Bryobacter aggregatus MPL3: one gene and its partner. The protein of the gene in region 2 interacts with the protein of the main gene of each other region in a pairwise test. Links are inferred from orthologs where the notes say so. Each region holds a gene or a part of one and is shown on either strand. Other genes may lie near its edges.

Region 1 (3,706 bases), 3.5 Mb from region 2 along the record:
TTTACGCTTCCATCGCTCGTGAGGCTTTTGCCGTAGGTCCATCCTTGCGGATTGTTCGGATCCACGACAAGTGTCGCGGCGTTCGCTGTGAGAGTGAGTGCTAGTAAGGATAGGCCGATTTGTCTCGAAAACAAAAGTATCATTTATACTCCTTGCTCTAGTTCGGGGGATCAGAGGGAGTATATTGATAAGTTTTAGAAATGTCGATGCGAGTTTGTACCAGAAGTTCCGGTACTAAGTTGGCTAGGGTAGTCCATTTATCCAGTATGAGATTGTATGTTTTTTGCCATGTAAGTAAATGAGCTTGGCTGCCCGGTCTGATTCCGGGCTTTTTTCGTTGAGGAGTGCCTGGACCAGGCCTTCTCGAAACCATTCTGGATGCGAAATCTTGGTATTGGACTCCAGGATGGCGTGGAGCAGTTCGTGCCGCAGCGTGGCAAGGGATGGATTGGGAGGCAGTTTGATATCGCGTCCGCGAGTGGCTCCTTGCACCTTGGTGCTGATGCCGGTTGCGTCGCGAAAGGCCTCCCGGGTGGGGAAGACGCGAAGGGTGGGATTGACCTTAAATCCGGTGAGGGCTTCGAGCAGGGGGAGTTCCCGGTCGGCCTCGGCGAGCAGCGCCTTGTCGCGCGTGAGATTGGTGGTGTACAGCGTGATGCGGGGGGATTTCAAGCTGCGCCAGGATAAGCCGGAAGCGGCTGGCGAAATCCGGGTGCCTGGATAATACTCCGCCAGGATCTGCTCGCGGGTTTTCCCTTTGGCCGCCATGGCTTCGGCGCTATTTTGCGGCATTCCGATTCCATGCCCGCGTCCGCGGCCTGTGAAGGTCAACATCGCTCCTTCACGCTTGACCTCAAAGAGCCGTGAGGGCAATTTCTCCCAGCCCATCGTGCGGCCTATTGCCATGCGGAAGCTGGCGGCTTCTGCCGGATGACCAAAGACATCAAGGGAGCGGGCGCGGCCCGATGTGTCCTTGTCACGAACCCGGAAGTTCTGTGTGATGAAGGTCAGATTCAAGGCCTGAGCGAGTTGTGTTGCTTTGATGGTCCAGGTCCAGCGGGAGGCGGGAGTGTCCTGCCACCAGGGATCGCGGCGTTGGAGGAGATAAGGCGCATCAGAGGATGCTTCGAGCCAGCCGCCGGAATCGGCATGGTAGTAAGCGGCTGCCGGTTGTCCGTTGAACCAGAGGAGTTCTGCTTCGGTCGCTTGCACGGCATCGAGAAGGGGCTGGTGTTTGGTTGCCGTGAAACGGGCGTCCTGGCAATGGGTGGTGTCACAGTAATCGAACCCCTCCTCGGGGTGGCGGCGGGCATTGCGAACGCGAAAGTGCGCGGCGTAGGTGCGCGCCGCGATTGCCATGGCTTCGAGCGAAGCAGGATGCTGGAAGGCAGCGGCTTCGCCTTCGAGCACGGCGGCGACATAGGCTTCGAGCGGCACCTGTGTGGTGAGGAGATAATGGCCGTCGCGCAAGGCGACGGTCAGGGGGCCGGGCGCGTTGAGCCGGCTGGTATTCGCTTCGATGGGAGTGCCTGCGGGGTAATGGCCCGGCTTCAGGTTCAATCGCGAGGGCGGGTTCTGCCAGAAGAGGCGGATCGATACGGATTTGGGGTCATCGGGAGGAGCGGCGGTGGAGAAAAGGCTGGCGAAGATTTTGGCGGCGAAGGGTGCCGCGTCGCCGCCACCGGAGCCAGAGTCCAGATGAATCAACAGGATGTAGCGGGGTCTTGAGGCGGGAGCATAACCGAGAAAAACGGCGGAGTCGCGCATGGTGCCGGTCTTGCCCGCAACCTGGGTAGACGAGACTGCCGCCAGACGGGCGGTGCCGTACTCGACGGCTTGCTCCATCCCGTCGAAGACAGGACGCAGCCGCTCTTCTCGCGATCTTGCGATAAGACGGCGTGCGGCGGCGAGCAGATTTGCCAGTGTGGTGGTTGTGGCTTGTTGGTTCAGTCCGAAGCGGGCGTAACCGCGGGTCAGATCTTCCTTGTCCATGCGGGTGGCGAGCTTGTCGAAATACTCGTTGTCGGAATAGGCGAGGCGTTCGGGGGCCTTGTCGCTCTGCCGGTACAGACCCGCTTCGATGTAGGCGGCCAGGGTGAATGGTTTGAGGACGCTGCCCGGCCGGAAGGGCGTCGTGTTGGCGCGCGGAAGATTCCAAACTCCAGCCAACGCATTGGTTTCAAGATCAAAAAGGAGGGCCGAGCCGGATCGCCCGGCGAAGTCCGGTTTCAGATCGCGAGGAGCAGCGCTAAGTGCGAGGCAGACAAGCGCCAGTGAAAACCGCATAGTATTTCTCCGGACAGCGGACAGGCTTCATCTCCAAATTGACGAACAGATGCCGCGTGGCACCGGTGGCCAGGAGCTGCTGGTCACTGGCCCGGAGGATGGCATATTCAATGCGCATCATGCGACTTTGCACTTCTACCACCGTGGTTTTGATGTCGATCAGGTCATCGTAGCGAGCGGCGGATTTGTAATTGACTTCCACTCCCAGCACGGCGACACGCACGCCCTCCCGCTCCATCTCGGCGTAGTTCACGCCTGCCGCGCGCATGGCCTCGACACGTCCGACTTCCATCCAAACAACGTAGTTGGCGTGGTAGACGACGCCCATCTGATCGGTCTCGGCATAACGCACCCGGACCTGCGTGGTGTTCTCAAGCATCCAGTTTCTCAATGTTATCGCGCATGGGATAATTGATCACACATGAAGAGACTTAGTTTGGCGCTGGCCGTACTCTTGCCTGCGGCGATGTGGGGCCAGAAACTGGCTGATATCGAGAAGCGGGTGACCGAATTTCAATTGGCCAATGGGGTGACCTTTGTCATTTATGAGCGGCATCAGGCACCCGTTGTGAGCTTTTTCAGCCGTATCAATGCCGGGGGCGCGGATGACCCCAAAGGCCAGGCTGGGCTCGCGCACATGTTTGAGCACATGGCGTTCAAGGGAACCACTACCATCGGCAGTTTGAACTTTCCCCAGGAAAAGCTGGCGATGGCGCAGGTGGAAGTCGCCTACGATGCGCTCTCCGCGGAACGGGGCAAGGGCAGGCAGGCTGATGCCGCCAAGGTAAAGACGCTTGAGGAGAATCTCAAAAAGGCGATCGAGAAGGCGGGTACTTTTGTCGACAAGGAACGCTTTACCAAGATCCTCGAAGAGAACGGTGCGGTTGGGTTGAACGCGTTTACCAGCCTCGATGAGACGGCTTATATCATGTCGATGCCCGCCAATAAGTTGGAACTCTGGTTTGCCCTCGAATCGGACCGCTTCATCAACCCGGTCTTCCGTGAGTTTTATAACGAGCGTGGTGTCATTCGCGAAGAGTACCGGATGCGCATCGAATCCGATCCGACGGGGCGCCTGATTAACGAAATGTTGAGTGTGGCTTTTGCGACCAGTCCTTATCGCACTGGTCCGGCGGGCATCCCGAGCGACATCGAGAGCTACCGGCTCGCCGATGCTCTTGCCTTCCGCAAGATCTACTATGTGCCGTCGAATCTGGTGATCGCCATTGCCGGCGACGTGGATCCGGTTGAAGTGAAGCGGCTGGCGGAAAAGTACTTTGGCAAGTTTGTGGGAGGGCCGAAGCCGACGCGGCCAGCCACGCAGGAGACGCCGCAACAAGGAGAGAAGCGGCTGGTGGTGGAGAGTCCGTCGCAGCCGGTGGTCGCCATTGGCTATAAGCGGCCCAGCGTTCTCGATCCG
Region 2 (5,257 bases):
CTTCCACTCTATTTTTGACCTTGCTTGCGCTGCCCAGCCTCTACTATCTGGTGGAGCGAAGAAAGGAAGCGAAATGAAAATCGAGATGAAGAAGTGCCTGCAGATCGTGGTGGAGGATGTGGATTGGCATCACAGCGAACCCTTGTATGCGGCGATCATCCGGATTCTTCATAAGCGCGGATTAGCCGGTGCTACCGTTTGCGAGGGCGTGATGGGCTATGGCATCCATGGCCGCATCCATCGCAAGGGGCTGTTTGGGGTGACCAATGAGAAGCCGATTGTGATTTTCGCCGTGGATACCGACGAGAAGATTCGCAAGGTGCTGCCGGAGATCAGCAAGCTGGTCAAAGAAGGGCTGATTTTTCTGGCGGATGTAGAAGTGATCAGCAGCGAGCCGCCGGCAGTTTAGATGCCGAGGCTGGTCATTTCCGGCTCGTGATCGCGGCCGGACCAGTGTCTGCCATAGGCGCGAATCAGCGCGAAGATCATCCCAAAGACAAAGCAGGCGACGAGCAGAATCCCGCAGAGCTTGAAGATGCCCATCATGAACTTGCCGGGATTGGGCTGCGGTTTCTCCGGAGCCTTGTCCATCATGACCTCCGCCTTATATTGCACGGTACTGGCCAGATCCGTTGCGGTTTTCTCGCTCAGGGGCTTGCCGCTCGGCAGGACCATGGCGACCAGAGGCCCCTGCCGCAGTGCCGTTGCGCCTTCCACTTGCCGGAGCGCCTGAAACTGCTGTTTGGCGATCGCGTGATTCGGATAGCGGAGAACCGCCAGGGTCGCGAGGCCTTCTGGCGTCATATATTGCGCCAATTGCAGCTCGCCGGCAAAATCGAAGCCCGCGGCGGCGACAGGAATTCTGGGCTCAAAGGCGCGCAGGGATTCCGGACCGAGGATCAGCCGTTCTGTTCCGCTTTTTCTGCCTTTGGCCGGGTGATAGCCCAATAAGTTGGGCGCCGCAGAGCGATCGAGCTTGGGGAGAGCCGGGTAGAGATACGCGTCAATAGCTCCCCGGGGCGCGGTGCCCTCGAGAGTCTGAAACACATAGTTCTGGTGGCGGAATACCTTGCGCTTGGGGTCCTGCAGGCTTTGCTCGAGCGCGACAGCGCCCGTGACATCCTTCAACCGGTACGCCGCCAAATGGAATTTCTTGGCGCCCGACTGGTAGGTGGCCGATTCGGATTCTGTGAGTCCAAATTCTTTTGCCACCGCCGGTAAGGGCGCTTCCGCCGTGCTGGCCGCAGTCCGCTTCCAATCGTCAATCGACGGGGGAAGAATCGTTGCTAACAGGAACAGGGCGGGTACTACCATCGCGGTCTAAGCTCCGTGGCACTTTTTGTATTTTTTGCCGCTGCCGCAGGGACAAAGATCATTGCGGCCGATCTTTGCGCCCTTGACCACAGGCTGCGGTTTGGAAGAAGTAGAAGTGTCGCCGCCAATGTACTGCAGAGCTTCGAGCTCCTTCTCCTTCTTGCGCTGGATATTGCGCGTGAAGTCGGCGATGGCCGGGGGCGGAGCCACGGGGGCTGCCACGGGTACCGGTGCCTCTTCGTACTCTTCGTCGTCGCCGTCCGAGTACAAATCGCCATCCTCATCGATTTGGATGGGCGCACGGGTCAAAATGTTCCCGTCCTGATCGGTTACTTGCATCGAATAGAGGAATTTCACTGCCTCATCTTCCATGCGCGCCATCATGTCCTGGAAGAGCGTGAAGCTTTCCTTCTTGTACTCGATCAGCGGATCCTTCTGGCCGTAGCCGCGGAGGTAGATGCCCTCCTTCAGGTGGTCCATCGAGAGAAGATGGTCCTTCCACTGGTTGTCGATGATGTTGAGGACGATGTAGCGCTCGGTTTCGCGCATGGCCTCCGAGCCGATCAGCAATTCCTTCTCGTCATAACGGGCGTTGAGCTGTCCGATGATCTCCTGCTCGATCGCCTCGCGGCCGTAATCCTCATAAGAGGCCGTATTGATCTTGAGACCGAACTGGTTGAGCACGTCGGCTTCAAGACCAGCGAAATCCCACTCTTCACTGCGGACGCCTTCGGGCAGACGCGCATCGATAAAGGAGCCAGCAATGCTGGTGACCATCTCGCGGATGCGTTCCTTCTGCTCGACGCCGGTCAGCATGGCGCGGCGCAACCCGTAGACGGCCTGGCGCTGCTTGTTCATGACGTCGTCGTATTCGAGCAGGTGCTTACGGGCCGAGAAGTGATTTGCTTCGACTGATTTCTGCGCTGCTTCAATGCGGCGGGTGATTAGGCTCGACTCGATCGGTACGTCTTCCTCCATACCGAGACGGAGCATCAGGCCCTGGATCTTGTCGCCACCGAAAATACGCAGCAGGTCGTCCTGCAGCGAGAGGTAGAAGCGGGAGCCACCAGGGTCGCCCTGACGGCCGGCGCGGCCGCGGAGCTGGTTGTCGATACGGCGGGATTCGTGACGCTCGGTGCCGAGAACAAAAAGGCCGCCGAGACGGGAGACTTCATCGTGCTCGAGGTCGGTTTCCTTCTTGATGCTCGCGTAGAGCGCCTTGAACTCTTCGGCGTGCACGCCTTCCGGATCTTTGCCGGCGCGGTGCATCTGGTCTTTGGCGAGGAACTCAGCATTGCCACCGAGCAGAATGTCCGTACCGCGGCCGGCCATGTTGGTGGAGACGGTGACGGCGCCCTTGCGGCCTGCCTGGGCGATGATGTGGGCTTCGCGCTCGTGATTCTTCGCGTTCAGCACTTCGTGCCGGACACCGGCGCGGCGCAGGGCGGCAGAGAGTTTTTCGGACTTCTCGACGCTGATCGTGCCGACGAGAACGGGCTGGCCCTTCTCGTGCAGTGCCTTGATCTCAACGGCGGCATTGCGGTATTTCTCTTCTTCGGTGCGATAGACGATGTCGTTCAGATCCTTGCGGATCATTGACTGGTTGGTCGGAATCTGGACAACGTCGAGCTTATAGGTCTTGCCGAATTCGGCGGCTTCCGTGTCGGCTGTACCGGTCATACCGGCCAGCTTCTTGTACATGCGGAAGTAGTTCTGGAAGGTGATGGTGGCGAGGGTCTGATTCTCGCGTTCGATCTTGACGCCTTCCTTCGCCTCGACGGCCTGGTGCAGGCCATCGGACCAGCGGCGTCCGGGCATCAGACGGCCGGTGAACTCGTCGACAATGACGACTTCGCCATTCTGCACAACGTATTCGCGATCGCGCTGGTACAGCACCGCGGCGCGCAGGCCTTGCTGGACATGGTGGTTCAGTTCCATGTTCTCGATGTCGTAGAGGTTGCCGCAGTTCAGCAGGCGTTCGACCTTATGCACGCCTTCTTCGGTGAGGGCGACGTTGCGCTGCTTTTCATCGACTGTGTAGTCACCGGTGTAGAACTTTTCGCCTGCCTCACGGCCTTCGATCACTTCGCCGCGCACTAGCTTGGGGATGATCGTGTTGATGCGGTAGTACTTGTCGGTGGATTCTTCGCTCGGGCCGGAGATGATGAGCGGCGTACGCGATTCGTCGATCAGGATCGAGTCGACTTCGTCCACAATCGCGAAATTATGTTCGCGCTGGACGCAGGATTCGATGCGGAACTTCATGTTGTCGCGCAGATAATCGAAGCCAAATTCGTTATTGGTGCCGTAGGTGATGTCGCAAGCATAGGCGTTGCGGCGCTCTTCTTCGGTGATGTCGTGCGTGATGCAACCGATGGTCAGGCCGAGGAAGGTATGAATGCGGCCCATCCATTCCGAGTCACGTTTGGCCAGGTAATCGTTGACCGTGATGACGTGGACGCCTTTGCCTTCGAGGGCATTCAGGTAGCAGGGCAGCGTGGCGACGAGGGTTTTGCCTTCACCGGTGCGCATTTCCGCGATTTTCCCTTGGTGAAGCACCGCGCCGCCAATCAATTGCACGTCAAAATGACGCATGTTCAGCACGCGCCGCCCTGCCTCACGACAGACCGCAAACGCTTCTACGAGTAGATCGTCGAGGGTTTCGCCGTTCGCCAAGCGTTGCTTGAATTCGGTAGTTTTTGCTGCGAGCTCCGCGTCAGAAAGTTTCTGCATCGCGGGTTCGAGATTGTTGATCGCTTCGACCTTGGGCTTGATGCGCTTGACTTCACGCTCATGCTTGGTGCCGAAGATCTTTGCGAGAACGGCATCGACCATAAGTATCTATTTCTATTTCAGTTTAGCAGTGGGGGCCGATTGCTTGACTGGAGAATCGGGGAGGGGGTGGCTGAACGAATGGTTAGGACCGCTTTTACTTTTTGACCGCTGGCAGATCTTTCCAGGACTTTTCTTGCAGGGTGACACCAAACTTCTTGGCTGCGGCTTCGATGCGGCGCCAGGCAGCGTCACGTTCCGCATCGCTCACTCCTTTCACCTGATTGAAACGGGCCACTGCGTTGCGAACATGCGCTGCGTTTTCCAGCGGTTCTTTTTCTGCTTCCGGAAATGCGAATTGCTTTTCCGGAATGTGTTTGCGTTGTTCTGTGGTGAGTTTTGCCATTTGTATGGGAGAAAGTGCGGAGCGGCTGGACGTTTCAACCGCGAGCCGCGCGTCATACTTTGGAGGCAGGGAAGGATTTCTTTTGGCGAACTTTGCTTGGTATTTGTTAGCGGCACTTTGCGAGATCGGCGGGTGTTTTGCGTTCTGGGTGTGGCAGCGGGAAGGGAAGAGCGCCGGGTGGGTGTTGCCTGGCCTGGCAGCGTTGGCCGTATTTGCACTCGCGTTGACGCGCGTGGAGGCGGCAAGTGCGGGACGGGCCTTCGCCGCTTATGGCGGGATTTATATTTTGAGCTCGCTGTTGTGGATGTGGGGTGTGGAGGGCGTTCGTCCCGATCGCTGGGACCTGAGCGGCGTACTGGTGTGCCTGTTGGGTGCCGGACTGATTTTGCTGGGGCCGCGCAGCTAAAGCGGGGCGAAGTGTGTGGTGCCGTGCAGCACGATGTGGTCGCGCATGGCGAGCGCGGCAAAGTATTTGAGGGCGGCGTTCGGGTGGCTGCTGTATCTTCCGGTGTCATAGTCGGTAACGACCGAATCCAGCTGGGCGTACAACTCGTCGCGGCATTGTTGCATTGTCTGGCCCAAACGGAGACCGGAGAGTCCGGCAACGATGGCATCGCCAATCGGGTCGATCCCTTTATGAGGGCTGAGGACCGCCACGCTGATGGTGAATCCCAGCCAGGCTGCCACTCCAAAGGTCACCGCCCCTGGGCCGAGAATGCATCCAGTTTTACAGGCAATTGAGACGACCGCCTTCGCCTGCGCCGG

What was found. Proteins that work in one complex are often made in the same cells at the same time.
Region 1: the proteins of secA (region 2) and M017_RS0117385 interact in binary tests that used the Escherichia coli proteins (3 or more experiments, as listed by UniProt). The link is inferred for Bryobacter aggregatus MPL3 from one-to-one orthologs.

Annotation. Positions count from the first base shown.
Region 1 is NZ_JNIF01000003.1:3,753,206-3,756,911, forward strand. Bases 958-3,637 are described here. They hold M017_RS0117385 (acyl-CoA thioesterase), read right to left. Parts: upstream 2,666-3,637; coding sequence 2,249-2,665; downstream 958-2,248. Other genes in these bases: M017_RS0117380 (SpoIID/LytB domain-containing protein), read right to left, coding at 958-2,286; M017_RS0117390 (M16 family metallopeptidase), read left to right, coding at 2,708-3,637. Outside these bases: M017_RS0117375 (PEP-CTERM sorting domain-containing protein), read right to left, coding at 1-134; more of M017_RS0117380, read right to left, coding at 244-957; more of M017_RS0117390, read left to right, coding at 3,638-3,706.
Region 2 is NZ_JNIF01000003.1:301,232-306,488, reverse strand. What follows is about bases 1,121-4,525. They hold secA (preprotein translocase subunit SecA), read right to left. Parts: upstream 4,150-4,525; coding sequence 1,321-4,149; downstream 1,121-1,320. Other genes in these bases: M017_RS0101755 (DUF6582 domain-containing protein), read right to left, coding at 4,244-4,492; M017_RS0101765 (hypothetical protein), read right to left, coding at 1,121-1,314. Outside these bases: M017_RS0101775 (efflux RND transporter permease subunit), read left to right, coding at 1-77; M017_RS0101770 (DUF190 domain-containing protein), read left to right, coding at 74-409; more of M017_RS0101765, read right to left, coding at 406-1,120; M017_RS0101750 (YnfA family protein), read left to right, coding at 4,575-4,898; M017_RS0101745 (C25 family cysteine peptidase), read right to left, coding at 4,895-5,257. UniProt on the Escherichia coli protein: Required for protein export, interacts with the SecYEG preprotein conducting channel.